3 regions of the Streptomyces sp. NPDC024698 genome follow, and region 3 is predicted to be linked to each of the others. Evidence: predicted binding sites of a transcription regulator. Region 3 holds the regulator's gene; each other region holds the start of a gene.
What was found. The regulator HrcA, encoded in region 3, represses chaperone genes, less so after heat shock. The targets are predictions, from matches to a motif close to TTNGCACTCNGNNNNNCNGAGTGCNAA.

Region 1 (7,709 bases), on a different contig from region 3:
ATCCGGCCCCGGCCGCCCCGGCGCGCGGGGTCCACGAAGACCGCGTCGTACGACGCGGTGTCCACCTGCGTCACATCCGTCTCGCGCACCTCGATCAGATCCGTGAGCCCCAGCGCGTCGGCGTTGGCGCGGGCGGCGGCGGCCGTCAGCGGGTCGCGGTCGACGGCCAGGACGCGGATTCCGGCGCGGGCCAGCGCGATCGCGTCGCCCCCGATGCCGCAGCACAGGTCGGCCACGGAGCGGACCCCCAGCGCGCGCAGCCGCTCGGCGCGGTACGCGGCCACGCTCGTGCGGGTCGACTGCTCGACCCCGTTCGGGGTGAAGAACATCCGCGCGGCGTCCTCGGCGCCGAACTTCGCCACCGCCCGCTGCCGCAGCCGGGCCTGTCCGAGGGCCGCCGAGACCAGTTCGGCGGGGTGCTCGCGGCGCAGCCGGGTGGCGACGGCCAGTTCCTGTGCCGGTTCGGTGGCGCGGACCTCGTCGAGCAGGGCGCGGCCCTCGGCGGTGAGGAGGGGGGCGAAGGAGACGTCGTTCACCCGGCCATTGTGGGCCAGTCGGTGGACGGTGTGCCCGCGGTGGCGGTGTCGGGGCCCTCGCGGGGCGCTGAGCTGGGAGGATCCGGCTCCATGCGACCCGTACGACAAAATGATAAAACCGGCGCAAACGGGGCTGGTGCGCGCTGGGGAGTCGGCGTGCTCGCCCTCGTCCTGCTCGCCTCCGGCTGCGCCGGGGCCGGCTCGGCCTCCGTCCCCGCGGCCGGTGGCGCCCAAGCGGTCCGCGCCCGTGCCCACGCCCCGCGGGCCGGACTTCCCGCGGGCCCCGCCGGCGCCCTCGCCGCGTACGCCGCCCGCCTGCGCCAGGCCCAGGCGCGGCGCGCCGCGGTCGCGAGACGCTGGGGACTGGCCCGGGTGCCGCTGACACCCCCCGCGTCGCCCGCCAGGAAGCCGCGCATCGGGGCACGCAAGGGCTTCGAGGTCGACGACCAGAAGGAACTGGGGCTGCCGCCGGTCTTCACGACCGTCCCCACCAAGGACAAGGTCGTCTTCCTCACCGTCGACGACGGCTCCGAGAAGGACCCCGCGTTCCTGCGGATGATGAGCGATCTGAAGATCCCGTACACCGCGTTCCTCAGCGACTTCCTCGTCAAGGACGAATACGGGTACTTCCGCGAGATGCGCGACCGCGGCATCACCCTCAACAACCACACCCTGCACCACCCCTATCTGCCCGGACTCTCCTACGAGCGGCAGAAGCACGAGATCTGCGGCATGCAGGACGTGATGGAGAAGGAGTTCGGCAGGCGCCCGACCGTCTTCCGCCCGCCGTACGGCAACTACGACCAGGACACCCTGCGCGCCGCGAAGTCCTGCGGGATCAGGTACGCGCCCATCTGGAACGAGGAGGTCTTCGTCGACCACTGGGAGTACCGCGAGGAGGACCAGGACCTGCACCCCGGCGACATCGTCCTCACCCACTTCCAGGGCCGCGGGGAGTGGAACGGCACCATGCCCGACATGGTCCGCCGCTTCCTGAAGACCGTCACGGCCAAGGGCTACGCGGTCGCGCGCCTGGAGGACTACCTGTGAAGGTGCGGGTGCCGGTGAGGGTGCGGGTCCCGGTCGCCGGGCTGCTCGTGGCGGCGCTGCTCGGCGGCTGCGCGCAGTCCGTCGACCCCATCGAACGGCTGGGGAAGAAGGCCGCCCAGCGGGTGCACCCGACGCAGTCGGCGTACCGCCGCTGGGGGCTGGCCACTCCGCTCGCCCCGGCGCCCGAGGTGTCCGTCCGGACCACCGCGCGCACCGCGGACACCGGACTGCCCCCCGTCGTGAACCAGGTCCGCACCCGCGACAAGGTGGTCTTCCTGACGTACGACGACGGGGCCGAACGCGATCCGCGGTTCGCCGACATGGTCCGCGAACTGCGCCTGCCGGTCAGCATGTTCCTCACGGACCGGGTCGCCGGGCCCGGGTACGGGCACTTCGCGCGGCTGCGCGCGGTCGGCGCGAGCGTCCAGAACCACACCCTCGACCACGCCGTCCTGGCCGGTCTGCCCTACGCCGGCCAGCGCGCCGAGATCTGCGGACAGCAGGACAAGCTCACGCGGCGTTTCGGTGTACGGCCCCGGCTGCTGCGGCCCCCGTACGGCAGATACGACGACACCACCCTGCGCGCCGCCGCCGACTGTGGGGTCGCCGCGATCGTCCTCGGCAGAACGGCCGACGCGCACCGGCTCAGGCCCGGCGACATCCTCTCCGGCCCCGGCGAACCCGGGCTCACGGACGCCACCCTCCGGCTGATCCGGCGGATCCAGCGCGAGGGCTTCACCTTGGCGCGGCTGGAGAACTACCTCTAAGGGCTGTCCCGTAATCCCCGGCGGGCGCACGACGACAGCTACGGCACCTCGCTGCGTTGTCGGATCGCCCGAATACGCCCAGTATGAGGACGACCCTCCGCCTTGCGATGCACCGCATCTGACGCCGCGCGCTGATCCACCGGGCATTACGGGACAGCCCTTAGGGGGCCCACCGGAGGAGCGGTGCGGCGGCCTGTCGGCGAGAGGGGGAAGGGTCTTGTTCGGGAGCCGGTGAAGGGCCTGCCCGGAGACGCCCATTCGGCGTGATCCGGCACCTTCCCGCCCACGCCACGCCGACGTCTTTGGCACTCCGCTTGACCGAGTGCTAATCACAGTCATAGTGTCAGGCCTGGCACTCCCCCCTGGAGAGTGCCAACAGCGACGGGCAGGTCCGGCACCCGCGACGACGGATCGACCTGGTCGCCACCTCAGACAGTTAACCCCGTGAGATCTCCGAAGGGGGAGGTCGGATCGTGACGACCACCAGCTCCAAGGTTGCCATCAAGCCGCTCGAGGACCGCATTGTGGTCCAGCCGCTCGACGCCGAGCAGACCACGGCTTCCGGCCTGGTCATCCCGGACACCGCCAAGGAGAAGCCCCAGGAGGGCGTCGTCCTGGCCGTGGGCCCGGGCCGCATCGAGGACGGCAAGCGTGTCGAGCTCGACGTCGCCGTCGGCGACATCGTCCTCTACAGCAAGTACGGCGGCACCGAGGTGAAGTACAACGGCGAGGAGTACCTCGTCCTCTCGGCTCGCGACGTGCTCGCGATCATCGAGAAGTAATTCACCTGGTAAGGGAGTGCGGGGTTCGTCCCCGGACAACCCCGCACCAAGCATTGCAGTGAACTGCGCCCCTGGCACCCGCGATCATTCCAGCCGGGCGCCGGGGGCGCGGTTCGTTCTCCACATTTTCCGAGAGGGCTGAACCGCTTCCATGGCGAAGATCCTGAAGTTCGACGAAGACGCCCGTCGCGCCCTTGAGCGCGGCGTCAACAAGCTTGCCGACACGGTGAAGGTGACGATCGGCCCCAAGGGCCGCAACGTCGTCATCGACAAGAAGTTCGGCGCTCCCACCATCACCAACGACGGTGTGACCATCGCCCGTGAGGTCGAGGTCGAGGACCCGTTCGAGAACCTCGGCGCGCAGCTCGTGAAGGAGGTGGCGACCAAGACCAACGACATCGCGGGTGACGGTACGACCACCGCCACCGTGCTCGCCCAGGCGCTCGTGCGCGAGGGCCTGCGCAACGTCGCCGCCGGCGCGTCGCCCGCCCTCCTGAAGAAGGGCATCGACGCCGCGGTCAAGGCTGTCTCCGAGGAGCTCCTCGCGACGGCCCGCCCGATCGAGGACAAGTCCGACATCGCCGCCGTGGCCGGGCTCTCCGCCCAGGACAGCCAGGTCGGCGAGCTCATCGCCGAGGCGATGGACAAGGTCGGCAAGGACGGTGTCATCACCGTCGAGGAGTCCAACACCTTCGGCCTGGAGCTCGACTTCACCGAGGGCATGGCCTTCGACAAGGGCTACCTCTCCCCGTACATGGTGTCCGACCAGGAGCGTATGGAGGCCGTCCTCGACGACCCGTACATCCTCATCCACCAGGGCAAGATCAGCTCCATCCAGGACCTGCTGCCGCTGCTGGAGAAGGTCATCCAGGCGAACGCCTCCAAGCCGCTGCTGATCATCGCCGAGGACGTCGAGGGCGAGGCCCTGTCGACCCTGGTCGTGAACAAGATCCGCGGCACGTTCAACGCGGTCGCCGTGAAGGCCCCCGGCTTCGGTGACCGCCGCAAGGCCATGCTCGGTGACATCGCCACCCTCACCGGTGGTCAGGTCATCGCCGAGGAGGTCGGCCTCAAGCTCGACCAGATCGGCCTGGACGTGCTCGGCAGCGCCCGCCGCGTGACCGTCACCAAGGACGACACCACCATCGTCGACGGTGCCGGCAGCAGCGACGAGGTCGTCGGCCGCGTCAACCAGATCAAGGCCGAGATCGAGAACACCGACTCCGACTGGGACCGCGAGAAGCTCCAGGAGCGCCTCGCGAAGCTGGCCGGCGGCGTGTGCGTGATCAAGGTCGGCGCCGCCACCGAGGTGGAGCTCAAGGAGAAGAAGCACCGTCTGGAGGACGCCATCTCCGCGACCCGCGCCGCGGTCGAGGAGGGCATCGTCTCCGGTGGTGGCTCCGCGCTCGTCCACGCCGTCAAGGTCCTGGAGGGCAACCTCGGCAAGACCGGCGACGAGGCCACGGGTGTCGCGGTCGTGCGCCGCGCCGCCGTCGAGCCGCTGCGCTGGATCGCCGAGAACTCGGGCCTCGAGGGCTACGTCATCACCTCGAAGGTCGCCGAGCTCGACAAGGGCCAGGGCTTCAACGCCGCCACCGGCGAGTACGGCGACCTGGTCAAGGCCGGCGTCATCGACCCGGTCAAGGTCACCCGTTCCGCCCTGGAGAACGCCGCCTCCATCGCCTCGCTGCTCCTGACGACCGAGACCCTGGTCGTCGAGAAGCCGGCCGAGGACGAGGGCGACGCCGGTCACGGCGGCCACGGGCACTCCCACTGACGCCCGACGTCATGAGCGCCGCCGCGCCCGGCCGGGTGTGACGGCGTGACGAGGTCCCCGTTCCGACAGGAGCGGGGACCTCGTACGTTCTGCCCGGCTCACCCGCGCACTTCGGGGCCGGCCGGCTTCCGCTTCCCGGAGCCGGCCGTCCTCTCACGGACGTGGTCGCCTTCGCGGCGCCGGTCGCCTTCGCGGTGCGGCTTCGCGGTGCCGGTCGTCTTTTCAGAGCCGGTCGTCGCGGACCACGTCCAGGTCCGTGAAGGTCGGCATCTCGTCGCAGAGCGCCACCATCTCCTGGAAGATCCGCTCGGTCTCCGGCATCTTCGAGTTCCGCATGGCCTCTTCGTACGAGGGGAACTCCACGATCTCCACGAAGTGGTTCGTGTCTGAGCGGTCCTTGCCGATGACGCTGTGCGTCGCCGTCCGTTTCCCCTGAGTCTTCTCGACCCAGGTGTCCATCAGCTGGTTCATCTCGTCGAACCGACTGGTCTTGCAGTCGATCAGCTGTACGAAAGTCATGGCGCCGCCTCCGGCTCTCGGTCCGGTCGCATCACCCCCAATCCTCCCACCGGAGGGGCGACACCACCCACCGCGCGATCATCGCGAACCGCCCGCCGCCCCCGCGGCCCCGCTTCACTGCGGCCCGTACTTGCGCCCGGTCTTCGAGGAGATCCCGCCCAGCAGCGCACGCGGGGTCACCTTCACCACGCCCATCAGCACCTTGTAGCGCGGATCCGGGACGGACAGGGTTCTTCCGCGCGCCAGATCGGCCAGCGCCGCCGCGACCAGCTTGTCGGCGTCGAGCCACATCCAGTTCGGGATGTTGTCCGTGCCCATGCCCGCCCGTTCGTGGAACTCGGTGCGCACGAAGCCCGGGGCCAGCGCCATCAGCCGCACCCCGCTGCCCGCGAGATCCTTCGCCGCGCCCTGCGTGAACTGCACGACCCACGCCTTCGACGCCCCGTAGGTGCCGCGCGGCACGAACGCGGCCACCGACGCCACGTTGACGACACCGCCCCGGCCGCGCTCCCGCATCGCCTCGGCCGCCGCCGACGTCAGCCGGAGCACCGCCTCGCAGTGCACCTTGAGCATCTTCAGCTCGTCCGCCATCGACACGTCCAGATAGCGGCCCTTGTTGCCGAAGCCGGCGTTGTTGACCAGCAGGTCGACCGGGTTCCTGCGGTCGGAAAGACGGGCGGCGACCTCCTCGATGCCCTCGTCCGTCGCCAGGTCCGCGGTGAGCACCTCGGCCTCGACGCCGTGCCGGTCGTGCAGCTCGGTCGCCTGTTCCCGCAGCCGCTTCGTGTCCCGCGCCACCAGCACGAGGTCGTGCCCGTCCGCCGCCAGCCGCCGCGCGAACGCGGCACCGATCCCCGCGGTCGATCCCGTAATCAGAGCCGTTGTCATGGCGTCAGGGTAGTGACCGGCCGGGGCCCGCGCCGCCGCGTGCCGTCGACTGCCCGGCCCCGTTCCCCGCGTCCCTCGCGCCCGGCCTCCACGAGCCCGGACGCGCCGGCGACCTCGCCCGGGGGCGCGGCTCGGGACGCCGTCACCCGCCGTACTTCGCCACGTATTCCCGAGCCGCCGCCCGCGATTCCGGGTGCAGCGCCTCGCCCGCGGCCAACAGCCGCGGCAGCAGCTTCCGTTCGGTCGTCGCGGCGCGGAACTGGAGCGCCACGGTGACGTCGTGGTCCGGCCGGTGCACGATCTCGACGGGGTCCCCGGAGCGGATGTCGCCGGACTCGATCACCCGTAGGTACGCGCCCGGCGCACCCCGGCCCGTGAACCGTCTGACCCAGCCCTTCTCACCGAGGTGCTCCTGGAAGGTGCGGCAGGGGATCCGCCCGCTCGTGACCTCCAGGACGACGCCGGAACCTATCCGCCAGCGTTCGCCGATCAGCGCACCGGACACGTCGAGCCCCAGCGTCGTGAGGTTCTCGCCGAACACGCCGTTCGGCAGGGCCCGGCCGAGCTCGCGCTCCCAGTCGTCCAGGTCCTCGCGCGCGACCGCGTACACCGCCTGGTCGTCACCGCCGTGATGCCGCAGATGGCAGACCGCGTCCCCGGCGAGCCCGCTCCCTCCGGTCCCCTTGGGCCCCGGCGCCGTCACACGGACCGGCCCGTCGACCGGACGCTTGTCGATACCGGTCACGCCCTCGGACTGGTCCGTGTAGGCGACGGCCTGCGCCCGGCCCAGGTTCAACGACAGAAGCTGCATGCGACCACGCTAGGCGATCCACCCCAAAGCGTCGACGTGATATTCGGCGCCCCACCCAAGATGCGCTTATGCTCGAAGGGTGATCGAGGCCCGACATCTCCGTGTCCTGCGCGCCGTCGCCACCACCGGGTCCTTCTCGGCGGCGGGGCGCGAGCTGGGCTGCACCCAGCCCGCCGTGAGCCAGCAGATGAAGGCCCTGGAGTCGTCCGTGGGCACCCCGCTGCTGGTCAGGACCGGGCGCGAGATGCGCCTCACCCAGGCGGGTGAAGCCCTGGTCAAGCACGCGGCGACCATCCTGTCGGGGCTCACCGCGGCGGAGGAGGAGGTCGCCGCGATCGCCGGGCTCCGCGCGGGCCGCGTCCGTCTCGTCTCCTTCCCCAGTGGCAGTTCCACCCTGGTCCCCACGGCCCTGGCGGCGCTGCGCGCCGCCCACCCGGGCACCCGTGTCTCCCTGGAGGAGGCCGAACCGCCCGAGTCCGTCGAGAAGCTCCGCGCCGGTGACTGCGACATCGCGCTCGCGTTCCGCTACGAGGGTGCTCCGGGCGTGGAGGAATGGGACGACCTCGTCGTACGGCCCCT
Region 2 (7,709 bases), on a different contig from region 3:
TACAGCGCGGGCGACGGCGGCGACTGCCTGGAAGTCGCCCTCGGTGCAGGCCGCGAAGGCCCTCTCGTCCGGGATTCCAAGAACCCCGGGCCCGTGATCGGATTCGGCGCCGCCGCCTGGGGCACCTTCGTCGGCCACGTCGGCGCCCGCTGACACAAAGGGACGGCGCCCGCGTCGCGGCGGGCGCCGTCCCTCCCCCGTTCCTCCCGTCACCGGGAAGTCGTGTCAGCTGAGCGTGCGCAGAGCGGCCGCGTCGTACGGAGCCAGCTCGTCGAAGCGCCCGGCCAGGACCTTCGCCGCCCACTCGGGGTCCTGGAGCAGCGCGCGGCCGATGGCGACGAGGTCGAACTCGTCGCGCTCCATGCGGTCGAGGAGGTCGTCGATGCCCTTGACCGGGGAGCCCTCGCCGACGAAGGCCTTGATGAAGTCGCCGTCGAGGCCGACCGAGCCGACGGTGATGGTGGGCTTGCCCGTCAGCTTCTTCGTCCAGCCGGCGAGGTTGAGGTCGGAACCGTCGAACTCGGGCAGCCAGTAGCGGCGCGTGGAGGCGTGGAAGGAGTCGACCCCGGCCGCGGCGAGCGGGGCGAGGATCGCCTCCAGCTCCTCCGGCGTCTCGGCGAGCCGGGCGTCGTAGGCCTGCTGCTTCCACTGCGAGTAGCGGAAGATGACCGGGAACTCGGGCGAGACGGCCGCGCGCACCGCGGCGACGATCTCCGCCGAGAACTTCGTACGGGCCACCGGGTCGCCGCCGTAGGCGTCCTCGCGGCGGTTGGTGCCGGCCCACAGGAACTGGTCGAGCAGATAGCCGTGGGCGCCGTGCAGTTCGACCCCGTCGAAGCCGATGCGCTCGGCGTCCGCGGCGGCCTTGGCGAACGCCTCGATGACGTCGTCGAGGTCCTGCTGGGTCATGGACTTGCCGGTGACCTCGGCGCCGTCCTTGTAGAGGCCGGAGGGGCCGACCGCCGGGGCGTCCGCGAAGGGCGGCTCGCCCGCCTTGCGGACCATGCCTATGTGCCACAGCTGCGGGACGATCGTGCCGCCGGCCGCGTGCACGGCGTCGGCGACCCTCGCCCAGCCGGCCAGCTGGTCCTCGCCGTGGAAGCGCGGCACGTCGTTGCTCTGTCCCGCCGAGTCGTGGCCGACGTACGTGCCCTCGGTCACGATGAGGCCCACGCCCGCGGCGGCGCGGCGGGAGTAGTAACCGACCACGTCCTCGCCCGGGACACCGCCCGGCGAGAACATCCGGGTCATCGGGGCCATGGCGATCCTGTTCGGGACGGTCAGGCCGTTGATGGAGACGGGACGGGACAGGATCTCGGCGGCGCGGGACGCGGCGTCAGCGGTCACGTGGGGGCTCCTCGGAGAGGTGGTCGGTATGACGTCGAACGGTCTGCGAGGCAGGAGATTCCGTACGGTATGTGCACGTGCATCGACTGCTCGTCAGCGTCAACCGCCGTACCGGCCACGGCATTCCGCCGCGCCCGCCCGGGCCGCTGTGATCCGGGCCACCCTCCGGGCCCGCCGTACGCGCCTCCGCCGCCGGAGCCGGGCCGGGGAACGCCCGAGGGCGGCACCCTCCCCTGGGGGAGGGTGCCGCCCTCGGAACGTCAGGACGATGATCGACCGGGGTCGATCAGAAGTCCATGTCACCGCCCGGCATGCCGCCCGGAGCGGCCGCGGAGGCCTTCTCCGGCTTGTCGGCGATGACGGCCTCGGTGGTCAGGAACAGCGCGGCGATGGAGGCGGCGTTCTGAAGAGCGGAACGGGTCACCTTCGCCGGGTCGATGATGCCTTCGGCGATCATGTCGACGTACTCACCGGTCGCGGCGTTCAGGCCGTGGCCGACGGGCAGGTTGCGGACCTTCTCGACGATGACGCCACCCTCGAGACCACCGTTGACGGCGATCTGCTTGAGCGGGGCCTCCAGGGCCAGACGCACGGCGTTGGCGCCGGTCGCCTCGTCACCCGTGAGCTCGAGCTTCTCGAAGACCGAGGAAGCCTGGAGCAGGGCCACGCCACCACCGGCGACGATGCCCTCCTCGACGGCAGCCTTCGCGTTGCGAACGGCGTCCTCGATGCGGTGCTTGCGCTCCTTGAGCTCGACCTCGGTGGCGGCACCGGCCTTGATGACGGCCACGCCGCCGGCCAGCTTCGCCAGACGCTCCTGGAGCTTCTCGCGGTCGTAGTCCGAGTCCGAGTTCTCGATCTCGGCACGGATCTGGTTCACGCGGCCGGCGACCTGGTCGGCGGAGCCGGAGCCGTCGACGATCGTGGTCTCGTCCTTGGTGATGACGACCTTGCGGGCGCGGCCCAGCAGGTCGATACCCGCGTTCTCCAGCTTGAGGCCGACCTCCTCGGAGATGACCTCGCCGCCCGTGAGGATGGCGATGTCGCCGAGCATGGCCTTGCGGCGGTCACCGAAGCCCGGAGCCTTGACGGCGACGGACTTGAAGGTGCCACGGATCTTGTTGACGACCAGGGTCGACAGGGCCTCGCCCTCGACGTCCTCGGCGATGATCAGCAGCGGCTTGCCCGACTGCATGACCTTCTCCAGGAGCGGGAGCAGGTCCTTGACGGAACCGATCTTGGAGTTGGCGATCAGGATGTACGGGTCGTCGAGCGACGCCTCCATACGCTCCATGTCGGTGGCGAAGTACGCCGAGATGTAGCCCTTGTCGAAGCGCATACCCTCGGTGAGCTCCAGCTCCAGACCGAAGGTCTGGGACTCCTCGACGGTGATGACGCCTTCCTTGCCGACCTTGTCCATCGCCTCGGCGATGAGCTCGCCGATCTGGGTGTCGGCGGCGGAGATGGAGGCCGTCGAAGCGATCTGCTCCTTGGTCTCGACATCCTTCGCCTGCTCAAGGAGGGCACCGGAGACGGCCTCGACGGCCTTCTCGATACCGCGCTTGAGGGCCATCGGGTTGGCGCCGGCGGCGACGTTGCGCAGGCCCTCGCGGACGAGAGCCTGGGCGAGGACGGTCGCGGTGGTCGTACCGTCACCGGCGACGTCGTCCGTCTTCTTGGCGACTTCCTTGACCAGCTCGGCGCCGATCTTCTCGTACGGGTCCTCGAGCTCGATCTCCTTGGCGATGGAAACACCATCGTTGGTGATCGTGGGCGCGCCCCACTTCTTCTCGAGGACGACGTTACGGCCCTTGGGGCCGAGGGTGACCTTGACGGCGTCGGCGAGCTGGTTCATCCCGCGCTCGAGACCGCGCCGTGCCTCCTCGTCGAACGCGATGATCTTGGCCATGTGAAGTGGTCCTCCCGGACGGGGTGGATTTCTCCGGATCGTGCCCGCGCCCGCGACGGACGGCCCTCGAACCCTGTGGTTCCTTGCCCCACAGGCCCGTGAGCCTCGCCGGCCCGATCCAAGTTCTGTCACTCTCACTGGGAGAGTGCTAACGCCAATGATTAGCACTCGACCCCTGCGAGTGCAAGCGCCTCTCATGAAAACAGCCCCCTGGCCCAGCCCCCGCCCGGGGTTCCGTCCAGCACGCGCACGCGGGCATGCGCGAGGCGGGGGGCGACCGGGAAACGCACGAGGGGCCCGCACCCCTGGTGGGATGCGGGCCCCTCGTGCGTGAGTTGAGTCGGTGGTCGTTCGCGCCCGGATCAGACGGCGAGTTTGACCATGTCCGCCTGCGGACCCTTCTGGCCCTGCGAGATCTCGAACTCCACTCGCTGACCCTCTTCAAGGGTGCGGTAGCCGTCCATCTGAATCGCGCTGTAGTGCACGAAGACGTCCGCACCACCGTCGACCGCGATGAAGCCGTACCCCTTCTCCGCGTTGAACCACTTGACGGTGCCCTGAGCCATGCCTAACTCCCCTATTACTGGCCCTTGCACAGATCCGCACTTCGCGGATCCGGGTCAGACCTCACCCCCCAAACGGTTGGGGGTGTGCGCCGGAACGCGTCGACCGCGGCTGAATGTATCTGTCCAACTGCCCTCTGCAACAGGTCAGTCGGACGAGAATTCTGGGCATGGCCGATCAATGATTTGCGGAGAATACGCAAGGATCCGGGGCAAGTCGGGCCCCATAAATGCCATAAAATACCCAAAAAGGTGAGCCACTTTGGCTACTTCTTATCGGCGCCAGAACGGCAACTCATATGCGTCCGGCATGAAACCAACATCGAAAACAAACCGGCTTCCCCAACTCTAGCGCGTTCAACCCTACAGAATTGCCCCCTCCGCTTGTCTCGCGGAAGGGGCAATTATGTGAACGCGATGTGTTCGGCATTACCGAGGGTAACGATCAGCCTCCGGCGACGGCCGGAATGATCGAGACTCCGGACCCCGCCGGGGTCGCCGTCTCCAGGCCCTGCTCGAAGCGAACGTCGTCGTCGTTGACGTACACGTTGACGAAGCGGCGCAGCTTGCCCTGGTCGTCCAGGACGCGCGCGGCGATCCCCGTGTGCTTCTTCTCCAGGTCTCCGATGACCTCGGCGAGGGTCGCGCCCTCGGCCGTCACCTCGGCGGCCCCACCGGTGTAGGTGCGCAGAATGGTGGGGATGCGGACGTTGACGCTCATGATGCGAGACCAGCCTCTCGGAAGGAGTCGAGGTTCGGGCGGATGGTCGCGGTCAGCCCGGTGTCGGAGGCCACCGCGTCCAGGGTCTTGAGGCCGTCGCCGGTGTTCAGCACGACGGTGGTCAGCGTCGGGTCGAGCAGACCGTTCTCGATCAGCTTCCGGGTGACACCGACGGTCACACCGCCCGCCGTCTCCGCGAAGATGCCCTCGGTGCGCGCGAGCAGCTTGATCGCGTCCACGATCTGCTCGTCGTCCACGTCCTCCACCGCGCCGCCGGTGCGCCGGGCGATGTCGAGCACGTACGGGCCGTCCGCCGGGTTGCCGATGGCGAGCGACTTGGCGATGGTGTCCGGCTTCTGGGGCCGTACGACGTCGTGGCCGGCCTTGTAGGCCACGGAGACCGGGGAGCAGCCCTCGGCCTGGGCGCCGAAGATCTTGTACGGCCTGTCCTCGACGAGTCCGAGTTTGATCAGCTCCTGGAGACCCTTGTCGATCTTCGTGAGCTGGGAGCCGGAGGCGATCGGCACGACGAGCTGGTCGGGGAGCCTCCAGCCGAGCTGCTCGCAGATCTCGTACGCCAGGGTCTTGGAGCCCTCGGCGTAGTAAGGCCGCAGGTTGACGTTGACGAAGCCCCAGCCCTCGCCGGCCGCGTCGCCGATCAGCTCGGAGCAGAAACGGTTCACGTCGTCGTAGTTGCCCTCGATGCCGACGAGCTCGCCGCCGTAGACCGCGGCCATGACGACCTTGCCCTGCTCCAGGTCGTGCGGGATGAACACGCAGGAACGGAAGCCGGCGCGGGCCGCGGCGGCGCCCACCGCTCCGGCGAGGTTGCCGGTGGAGGAGCAGGAGAGGGTGGTGAACCCGAAGGCACGGGCCGCTTCGATGGCCTGGGCGACGACGCGGTCCTTGAAGGAGTGCGTCGGGTTGCCCGAGTCGTCCTTGACGAAGAGCTTTCCGGCGTCGACGCCGAGCTCACGGGCCAGGTTGTCGGCCCGGACGAGCTTGGTCCAGCCAGGGTTGATGTTCGGCTTGTCCGCCACGTCCGCGGGGACGGGCAGCAGCGGCGCGTAGCGCCAGATGTTCGCGGGTCCCGCTTCGATCCGCTTGCGGAGTTCCTCGGTGTCGTACGCCGAGAAGTCGTAGGCGATCTCGAGCGGGCCGAAACACTCCTCGCAGGCGAAGACCGGGCCGAGCGGCACGCGGTGTCCGCACTCGCGGCAGGAAAGCGCCGCGGCCGGGCCGAGGTCCACCGGGTCGGCGGAGTTCGTGGTGCTTGCAACTGTCTGCGCAGCCATGGAGGCGAGGCCCTTTCTCCTCATCTTCCTCACGGCGCACTTCGCCGTGAGACGGATTTGGCACCTTCCCGAGCCGGGAGCCTCGCGACGCGATCGACATCGATCGCTACGAGACCGGCTGGAGGGTTGCCGGGGCTTCATCGGGCCGTATCCCTCTGCCCCTCTGGATGAGCGGTATTTGATTGTTGAACTGTTGAACACGATACGCGCCGACGATCCAGGACATGCGATGGTCATGCGCGTTGTTCAAGACTGTAACCGAAGGCCAGGACAGTTGAGATAGTCGTCCGAACGGCGAGACGAGCCCATCGATCCGCCGCCGGCCGCAGCGGGCACGCCGACGACGGCGTGTGATCAGACAGTGAGGAGCCGCAGACGGTGCTGAGAGAAGTCGAGAGCTGGCTGAGCACACGCTCCTGGTCCGTGACCGACCGCCCGCTCCACAAACTCATGGCAGCCAAGCGCGTCACCGGCTCGACGGTCAGTGTCGTGCTGCCCGCGCTCAACGAGGAGGAGACGGTCGGCGAGATCGTCGCGATCATCCGCCACGACCTGATGCAGCAGGTGCCCCTCGTCGACGAGATCGTCGTCGTCGACTCCGGTTCGAGCGACCGTACCGCCGCGGTCGCCGCCGCCGCGGGCGCGCGCGTCGTGCACCGCGACGACATCCTCCCGCGGATACCGGCCGTGCCCGGCAAGGGCGAGGTGCTGTGGCGGTCGCTCCTCGTGACGAGCGGGGACATCGTCGCCTTCGTCGACGCGGACCTCAGGGAGTTCTCGTCCGACTTCGTCTCCGGGATCGTGGGCCCCCTGCTCACCGAGCCCGGCGTCGACCTCGTCAAGGCCATGTACGACCGCCCGATGGCCGGCGGTGGCGGGCAGGGCGGCCGGGTCACCGAGCTGATGGCCCGCCCCCTGCTGAACATGCACTGGCCGCAGCTCGCGGGCTTCGTCCAGCCGCTCGGCGGCGAGTACGCGGCTCGCCGCTCGCTGCTCGAACAGCTCCCCTTCCCCGTCGGTTACGGCGTCGAACTGGGCATGCTCGTCGACGCCCTGCACCTGGTGGGCCTGGACGCCCTCGCCCAGGTCGACGTCGGCGTGCGCAAGCACCGCCACCAGGACGGCCAGGCGCTGGGCCGCATGGCCGCCGCGATCTACCGCACCGCGCAGCTCCGGCTCGCCCGCGGCCATCTGATCCGCCCCTCCCTGACCCAGTTCGAACGCGACCGGGACGGTTTCCGGCCGCGCACCTACTCCGTGGACACCGAGGAAAGGCCGCCGATGACCGAAATGTCCGAGTACCAGACGCGCAGAGCCGCGTAGTCCGGCGCCCACGGCCGCCGATCGCATACGGCCGAAGGGCGCGTTTGAGCGTTTCGAGACGGGGCTAGGTTTCGAGGCATGGCTTCAACGCATGGTGCCCACAGGATTCTGGTCGCCTCCAACCGCGGCCCGGTCACCTACGAGGTACGGGAGGACGACTCGCTGCACGCCCGGCGCGGCGGCGGTGGACTCGTCTCGGGTCTCTCCGCGATCGGGCCGGACGCGGGTGCGCTCTGGGTGTGCTCGGCCCTCGGCGACGGCGACCGGGAGGCCGTCCGGCGCGGGGTCGGCGAGGACGGCGTACGGATGCTGGCCATCGACGCCGCCACGCACGCCGACGCGTACAACGGCATCGCCAACTCCGTGCTGTGGTTCGTCCACCACATGCTGTACCAGACCCCGCTGGAGCCGGTCTTCGACGCGGAGTTCCGGCGGCAGTGGGCGTCGTACCGCGCCTACAACCGTGCCTTCGCCGAGGCGCTCGCCGAGGAGGCGGCCGAGGGCGCGTCGGTGCTGGTCCAGGACTACCACCTGTGCCTGGTGCCAGGGAT
Region 3 (7,709 bases):
GCACCGGATGCTCGATTCTGTCCGACTTCGAACACATCCATACCACTGATCTCACTCGTGGCGGTCCAGTTCGGTGACTCGGCGCTTATGAGTGCCGCCAGTCTGTCACCCTGGCCGCATCGTCCGAGGTGTATTCGTCCGAACTGCCCAGGGAGCCGCACAGTGGGGGCCATTCCGACGCAACGGGAGTCCACGGCGTGCGCACCGGACACGCTCGCGCACCACCACGCAGGCCGGGACGCCGTGTCCCGCACATCGCTGCCGGGCACTCCGCTCGCCCCCGCCGCCGCGCGCCGGTTCCTCCGCGACGCGCTCCTGAGCTGGACCGACCTCGCCCTGCCCGGTGCCGGGATCATCGACGACCGGCTCACCGAGGACGCGGTCGTGGTGGTCAGCGAGCTCGTCACCAACGCGGTCGTGCACGCGGGCACCGACGTCGAGCTGCTGTGCCGTCTGGAGAACAGCCCGGCCGACGGACCGCCGGGCACCCTGGTCGTCGAGGTCTCCGACCACCATCCCTCGCGCGCCATACGGGAGGACAGCACCGAACCGCCCTACGGGACACCGGAGTACGGCCGGGGCCTGCGTCTGGTCTCCGCGCTCTCCGAGGCCTGGGGGATCACCTACCGTCCGGGCGTCAAGACGGTGTGGTCGCGGCTGCTGGTCGACGGGACGGCCGGCGCCCGGCCGGCGGCGGACGTGTTCACCGGCATCGGCGCCCCGCGCCGTCCGGGCCCCTTCGACGACACGGACGGGCTCCCGGAGCCGGGCGGGTTCGCGGGGGCCGGCCTGCTCGGGGACGGCGAAGACCGTTCCGGACCGGGAGCGTTCGCGGCCGCGGGCCCGCTCGGCGGACCGGGAGATTGCGAGGACGCCGACTGTCTCGTGGGAACCGGCGCCTTCGCGGGGACGAGCGGGTTCCCGGGACCGGACGGATTCGAGGGGGCCGACGGGTTCGCCGGTCCCCCGGGCGGTTCCGGGCTGGCCGGGGCCACCGGGTACACCGAGGGGCTGGTGCCGGGGCCCGGCGGCGCGCCGTACGGTCCCGTGTCCGCCCGTGGACCGGACCTGAGCGCCGCGCGGGGCCACAACTGGCTCGACCGCGGTGCCCTCTCCTTCCTCGCCGAGGCCTCGGACCTGCTCGCCGGACAGCTCGACGAGGACCTGGTCGCCGCACTGGCCGGACAGCTCCTCGTCCCGCGCCTCGCCGACTGGTGCGCCGTATGGCTGGAGGACGAGGCCACCGACCGTGCCGGTGGCCTCGGTCTCGCGCTCGGACCCCGCCTCGCCCGCGTCTGGCACGGCAGCGAGAACCTCATCGAGGGGCTGCGCCACGCCCTGGAGAAGGACCCGCCGCGGCTGCCCGACGCGGTGCGCTCCCGTGCCGTCGCGGTGCCCTGGCCCGGCGAGGCGCTGGGCGCCCGCGGGGCGAGCGGGGCGGCCCTGGCGTACCGGCTGATCGCGGGCGGCCGTCCCCTGGGCACGCTCGTCATCGGCAGGGCGGGACCGCCCGACTTCCCCGACGAGGTCACCGGACTCGTCGAGGACCTCAGCCGCAGGATCGCCCTGGCCATCGGCGCGGCCCGGCAGTACGCGCGCCAGGCCACCATCAGCCGGGTCCTCCAGCGCGGACTGCTGCCGGGCGCGGTCGCCGAGATCCCCGGAGTGCGCAGCGCCCTCGTCTACGAGCCGCTCGACAAGGGCGGGCCGAGCGGTGACTTCTACGACGTGTTCCCGGCGGGCGACGGACGCTGGTGCTTCGCGGTCGGCGACGTCCAGGGCAAGGGCCCGGAGGCCGCCGTCGTGATCGGCCTGGCCCGGCCCTGGCTGCGGCTGCTGGCCCGCGAGGGCTACGACGTCGCGGACGTCCTCGACCGCCTCAACCAGCTCCTCCTGGACGACGCGACGGAGGCCGCGGACGCGGCGGCCCGCGCGCTCGTGGCCGCCGGCGGACCCGGACTCGGCGCCGACCTCGGCCCGCAGACACGTTTCCTTTCCATGCTCTACGGCGAGCTCGTCCCCTTCGACGGCGGAGTGCGCTGCACGCTCGCCTCGGCCGGACACCCGCTGCCGCTGCTTCTGGGGCCCGACGGCTCGGTGCGGGAGATGGCCAGGCCGCAGACCCTGCTGGGCGTCTTCGAGGACCCCGAATACCTCTCCGAGTCCTTCGAGCTCTACCCCGGCGACACCCTGCTGTGCGTCACCGACGGGGTGACGGAGCGGCGCGACGGATCCCGTCAGTTCGACGACGACGACGGTCTCGCGCACGCCCTCGCGGGCTGCGCCGGCCTGAACGCCGAGCTGATCGCGGAACGCATCCGCGCGCTGGTCCACGCGTTCGGCCCCCGCCCGCCGGAGGACGACATGGCCCTGCTGGTGCTTCAGGCGGAGTAACGGGACTCACCCGGACCGGGGCCGCCGGACCCCGTCCGTGCTGGACAATGGAACGCATGCCTTCCGCACTTCCCGACGGTGAGCCCGTCCCCGACGACGGGGCGCTGCCCGCGCACGCCCTGGCCGGGGCGGCCGAGCGGCCCCTCGGGTTCTATCTCCACGTCCCGTACTGCGCGACCCGCTGCGGCTACTGCGACTTCAACACCTACACGGCGACCGAGCTGCGGGGCAGCGGAGGTGTGCTCGCCTCCCGCGACAACTACGCGGACACCCTGACGGACGAGATCCGGCTCGCCCGCAAGGTCCTCGGCGACGACCCCCGCCGGGTCCGCACGGTCTTCGTCGGCGGCGGTACGCCCACGCTGCTGGCCGCCGACGATCTCGTACGGATGCTGGGCGCGATCCGGGACGAGTTCGGGCTCGCGGACGACGCGGAGATCACGACCGAGGCGAACCCCGAGTCGGTCGGCCCGGAGTACCTCGCGACCCTGCGCGCCGGCGGCTTCAACCGGATCTCCTTCGGCATGCAGAGCGCCCGGCAGCACGTCCTGAAGGTGCTCGACCGCACGCACACGCCGGGCCGCCCCGAGGCCTGTGTCGCCGAGGCCCGCGCGGCCGGATTCGCACATGTGAACCTTGATCTGATCTACGGCACGCCCGGAGAGTCGGACGACGACTGGCGGGCCTCGCTCGACGCGGCCCTCGGCGCGGGCCCCGACCACATCTCCGCCTACGCGCTCATCGTCGAGGAGGGCACGCAGCTCGCCCGCCGCATCCGCCGCGGCGAGGTCCCGATGACGGACGACGACGTGCACGCGGACCGCTATCTCATCGCGGACGAGGTGATGTCGGCGGCGGGCCTCGACTGGTACGAGGTGTCGAACTGGGCCGCTTCCGAGGCCGGACGCTGTCTGCACAACGAGCTCTACTGGCGGGGCGCCGACTGGTGGGGCGCGGGCCCCGGCGCGCACAGCCACGTGGGCGGCGTTCGCTGGTGGAACGTGAAGCATCCGGGGGCCTACGCGGCCGCGCTGGCCGCGGGCCGGTCGCCGGGCGCGGGGCGTGAGCTGCTGTCCGAAGAGGACCGCAGGGTCGAGCGGATCCTGCTCGAACTGAGGCTGCGCGAGGGCTGCCCGCTCTCCCTGCTCCGCCCCGACGGCCTCGCGGCCTCCCGTCGCGCGCTGTCCGAGGGCCTCCTCGAAGCCGGCCCCTACGACGCGGGCCGCGCCGTCCTCACCCTGCGCGGCCGCCTCCTCGCGGACGCCGTCGTCCGGGATCTGGTGGACTGAACACCGCCGGGGCCGGGCGCGGGCACCGCGACGCCGGTCATTCCGGGGCGGTGACGAAGTCGATCAGTTCCTCCACGCGGCCCAGGAGGGCCGGTTCCAGGTCCTTGTAGGAGCGGACCCCGGCCAGGACGCGCTGCCAGGCCGCGCCGGTGTTCTCCGGCCAGCCCAGGGCCCGGCACACGCCCGTCTTCCAGTCCTGGCCGCGCGGGACGCGGGGCCAGGACGCAATGCCGACGGAGGACGGCTTCACGGCCTCCCAGACGTCGATGTACGGGTGGCCGAGGACCAGGGCGTACTCGCTCGTGACCGCCTCCGCGATCCGGGACTCCTTCGAACCCGGGACCAGGTGGTCCACGAGGACGCCGAGCCGGGCGTCCGGGCCCGGGGCGAACGTCTCGACGACCGCGGGGAGGTCGTCGACGCCCTCCAGGTACTCCACGACGACCCCCTCGACGCGCAGGTCGTCGCCCCAGACCCGCTCGACCAGCTCGGCGTCGTGGCGCCCCTCGACGTAGATGCGCCCGGCGCGCGCCACCCGGGCCCGGGCGCCGGGGACCGCCATCGAGCCGGAAGCCGTACGGCCGGGGCGGACCGGTGCCGCCGCGGCCGGGCGGACCAGGGTCACCGGCCTGCCCTCCAGGAGGAAGCCGCTCGGCTCCAGCGGGAAGACCCGGTGCTTGCCGAAGCGGTCCTCCAGGGTCACCGTGCCCGCCTCGCAGCGGATCACCGCGCCGCAGAAGCCGGTGCCCGCCTCCTCGACGACCAGACCCGGGTCCGCCGGGACCTCGGGTACGGACCGGGGCTTCTTCCACGGCGGAGTCAGGTCCGGAGAGTACTGGCGCATTCGGATGACGATAGGAGAAGCCGGCCGGGGCTCACAGCGACACGCCGAAACGCGCGGCCAGGGCGTCCCGCTGGGCCCGTACGAACGCGGCGTCCACCACCGCCCCGTGCCCGGGGACGTACAGCGCGTCCTCGCCGCCGAGCGCGAGCAGCCGGTCGAGAGCCGCGGGCCAGCGCGACGGCACGGCGTCAGGGCCCGCCTGCGGCTCGCCCGACTCCTCGACCAGGTCCCCGCAGAACACCACCGCCGGGTCGCCCGGCACGACGACCACGAGGTCGTGGGCGGTGTGGCCCTCACCCGTCCGCACCAGCCGGACCGTGACGCCGCCTTCGAGGTCCAGGTCCCAGGCGCCGCGGACGAGCCGGTGGGGCCGTACGAGGGTGTCGGCCGCCTCCTCCGCCGCCCGGGGGTCCAGCCCGTTGCGCACCGCGTCCGCGCACAGCTCCTCGCGGCCGTGCTCGTACACCTCCGACGAGCCGCAGGCGGCGAGGATCTCCACGCCCGCGAAGGCGGCCGCGCCGAAGACATGGTCGAAATGCGGGTGGGTGAGCGCGACATGCGTCACACGCGCGCCGGTGAGGGCCCGCGCCTCGACGCGCAGCCGGGCGCCCTCCGCGAGGCTCGACCCGGCGTCGATCATCAGCGCCGCCCCCTCGCCGACGACGAGCCCGGCCGTGCAGTCCCAGTCCGGAAGCCGCCGCCGCCCCACCCCGGGCGCCACCCTTTCCCACCCGAGCTCTTCCCAAGTCAGCCTCATGCGGCGACGCTAACGGTGACGGGGCGCCGTGGACGACATCGCAGGCCCGCCCTTGCCCGGGCCGTGCCTCACCGCCGTACACTGGGCCGGGGAACGTTGGCACTCGTGTGCGCTGAGTGCCAGGCGAATGCCACGAAGGCCACGAAGACCACCGAGTCGACTTCTGGAGGTGCGCGATGCTCAGCGAACGCAGGCTCGAGGTACTGCGCGCCATCGTCCAGGACTACGTGGGCACCGAGGAGCCGGTCGGCTCCAAGGCGCTCACCGAGCGGCACCGCCTGGGCGTCTCGCCCGCGACCGTCCGCAACGACATGGCGGTCCTGGAGGACGAGGGCTACATCGCCCAGCCGCACACCAGCGCCGGACGCATCCCCACGGACAAGGGCTACCGCCTCTTCGTCGACAAGCTCGCCGGCGTCAAGCCGATGACCGCGCCCGAGCGCCGCGCCATCCAGAACTTCCTGGACGGCGCGGTCGACCTGGACGACGTCGTCGGACGGACGGTGCGGCTGCTCGCGCAGCTCACCCGGCAGGTCGCCGTCGTGCAGTACCCCTCGCTGACCCGCTCGACCGTGCGTCATGTGGAGCTGCTCTCACTCGCCCCCGCGCGGGTGATGCTCGTGCTGATCACGGACACCGGCCGGGTCGAACAGCGCATGATCAACTGCCCGGCGCCGTTCGGCGAGACGTTGCTCGCGGACCTGCGGGCCCGGCTCAACAGCCGGGTCGCGGGACGCCCCTTCGCGGACGTCCCGCAGCTCGTCCAGGACCTCCCGGACGCCTTCGAGGCGGAGGACCGGGGTACGGTCTCGACGGTGCTCTCCACACTGCTGGAGACACTCGTCGAGGAGACCGAGGAGCGTCTGATGATCGGCGGTACCGCCAATCTCACGCGCTTCGGACATGACTTCCCTCTCACCATCCGTCCGGTGCTCGAAGCGCTGGAGGAGCAGGTCGTGCTCCTCAAGTTGCTTGGAGAGGCCGGGGATTCGAGCATGACCGTGCGAATCGGGCACGAGAACGCTTACGAGGGACTCAACTCCACGTCCGTGGTCTCCGTCGGCTACGGTTCGGGCGGCGAGGCAGTAGCCAAACTCGGCGTGGTCGGCCCGACCCGCATGGATTACCCGGGAACGATGGGAGCGGTACGAGCGGTGGCACGGTACGTCGGACAGATCCTGGCGGAGTCTTAAGTGGCCACGGACTACTACGCCGTACTCGGCGTGCGCCGCGACGCGTCCCAGGACGAGATCAAGAAGGCGTTCCGGAGGCTCGCTCGCGAGCTGCACCCGGACGTCAATCCCGATCCGAAGACGCAGGAGCGGTTCAAAGAGATCAACGCCGCGTACGAGGTGTTGTCGGACCCGCAGAAGAAGCAGGTCTACGACCTCGGCGGCGACCCGCTGTCCCAGCAGGGCGGCGGTGGCGCCGGTGGCTTCGGCCAGGGCGGCTTCGGGAACTTCTCGGACATCATGGACGCGTTCTTCGGCACGGCGTCGCAGCGCGGACCGCGCTCGCGCACCCGCCGCGGCCAGGACGCCATGATCCGTCTGGAGATCGAGCTCGACGAGGCGGCCTTCGGCACCACGAAGGACATCCAGGTCGACACGGCCGTCGTCTGCGGCACCTGCAACGGCGAGGGCGCCGCGCCCGGGACCTCCGCGCAGACCTGTGACATGTGCCGCGGCCGCGGCGAGGTGTCCCAGGTGACGCGGTCCTTCCTCGGCCAGGTCATGACCTCGCGGCCCTGTCCGCAGTGCCAGGGCTTCGGCACCGTCGTCCCGACCCCGTGCCACGAGTGCGCGGGCGACGGCCGGGTCCGCTCCCGCCGCACCCTCACGGTCAAGATCCCGGCCGGTGTGGACAACGGCACCCGCATCCAGCTCGCGGGCGAGGGCGAGGTCGGCCCCGGCGGCGGCCCCGCCGGCGACCTGTACGTGGAGATCCACGAACTGCCGCACTCGATGTTCCAGCGGCGTGGCGACGACCTGCACTGCACGGTCACCCTTCCGATGACCGCGGCGGCCCTCGGCACCAAGGTGCCGCTGGAGACCCTCGACGGCATGGAGGAGGTCGACATCCGTCCGGGCACGCAGTCCGGTCAGTCGATCCCGCTGCACGGCCGGGGTGTCACGCATCTGCGCGGCGGCGGTCGCGGCGACCTCATCGTGCACGTCGAGGTCATGACGCCGACCAAGCTCGACCCGGAGATGGAGCGGGTGCTGCGCGAGCTCGCCAAGCTGCGCGGCGAGGAGCGGCCCACGGGTCAGTTCCAGCCCGGTCAGCAGGGGCTCTTCTCCCGTCTGAAGGACGCCTTCAACGGCCGCTGACGAACGAACGGCACGGGGCGGGAAACCGCCCCGTGTCCTTCGCTCCGAAGACCGGAATCCGGGCGGACGACCGGATTCGGACTTGCCCGAGGGAC

Region 1: a site for HrcA is predicted at 2,656-2,682, ahead of groES (co-chaperone GroES). Genes of this name have one in related genera too.
Region 2: a site for HrcA is predicted at 3,382-3,408, ahead of groL (chaperonin GroEL). Genes of this name have one in related genera too.

The regions. Positions count from the first base shown of each region.
Region 1 covers NZ_JBVHLK010000002.1:596,886-604,594, reverse strand. The annotation lists gene ACZ4AA_RS07095 (THUMP-like domain-containing protein) at 1-536, opposite strand, end outside; gene ACZ4AA_RS07090 (polysaccharide deacetylase family protein) at 627-1,586, shown strand; gene ACZ4AA_RS07085 (polysaccharide deacetylase family protein) at 1,601-2,353, shown strand; gene groES (co-chaperone GroES) at 2,827-3,135, shown strand; gene groL (chaperonin GroEL) at 3,287-4,912, shown strand; partial or broken gene ACZ4AA_RS07070 (ester cyclase) at 5,138-5,431, opposite strand; gene ACZ4AA_RS07065 (SDR family NAD(P)-dependent oxidoreductase) at 5,546-6,319, opposite strand; gene ACZ4AA_RS07060 (MOSC domain-containing protein) at 6,462-7,130, opposite strand; gene ACZ4AA_RS07055 (LysR family transcriptional regulator) at 7,210-7,709, shown strand, end outside.
Region 2 covers NZ_JBVHLK010000004.1:175,040-182,748, reverse strand. The annotation lists gene ACZ4AA_RS11790 (DUF397 domain-containing protein) at 1-153, shown strand, start outside; gene ACZ4AA_RS11785 (NADH:flavin oxidoreductase) at 226-1,347, opposite strand; gene groL (chaperonin GroEL) at 1,634-3,256, opposite strand; gene ACZ4AA_RS11775 (cold-shock protein) at 3,619-3,822, opposite strand; gene ACZ4AA_RS11770 (MoaD/ThiS family protein) at 4,265-4,540, opposite strand; gene thrC (threonine synthase) at 4,537-5,835, opposite strand; SAM riboswitch class I at 5,853-6,009, opposite strand; gene ACZ4AA_RS11760 (glucosyl-3-phosphoglycerate synthase) at 6,214-7,158, shown strand; gene ACZ4AA_RS11755 (alpha,alpha-trehalose-phosphate synthase (UDP-forming)) at 7,237-7,709, shown strand, end outside.
Region 3 covers NZ_JBVHLK010000001.1:514,467-522,175, reverse strand. The annotation lists gene ACZ4AA_RS02290 (SpoIIE family protein phosphatase) at 163-2,394, shown strand; gene hemW (radical SAM family heme chaperone HemW) at 2,451-3,683, shown strand; gene ACZ4AA_RS02280 (DUF3097 domain-containing protein) at 3,721-4,527, opposite strand; gene ACZ4AA_RS02275 (MBL fold metallo-hydrolase) at 4,559-5,284, opposite strand; gene hrcA (heat-inducible transcriptional repressor HrcA) at 5,461-6,477, shown strand; gene dnaJ (molecular chaperone DnaJ) at 6,478-7,614, shown strand.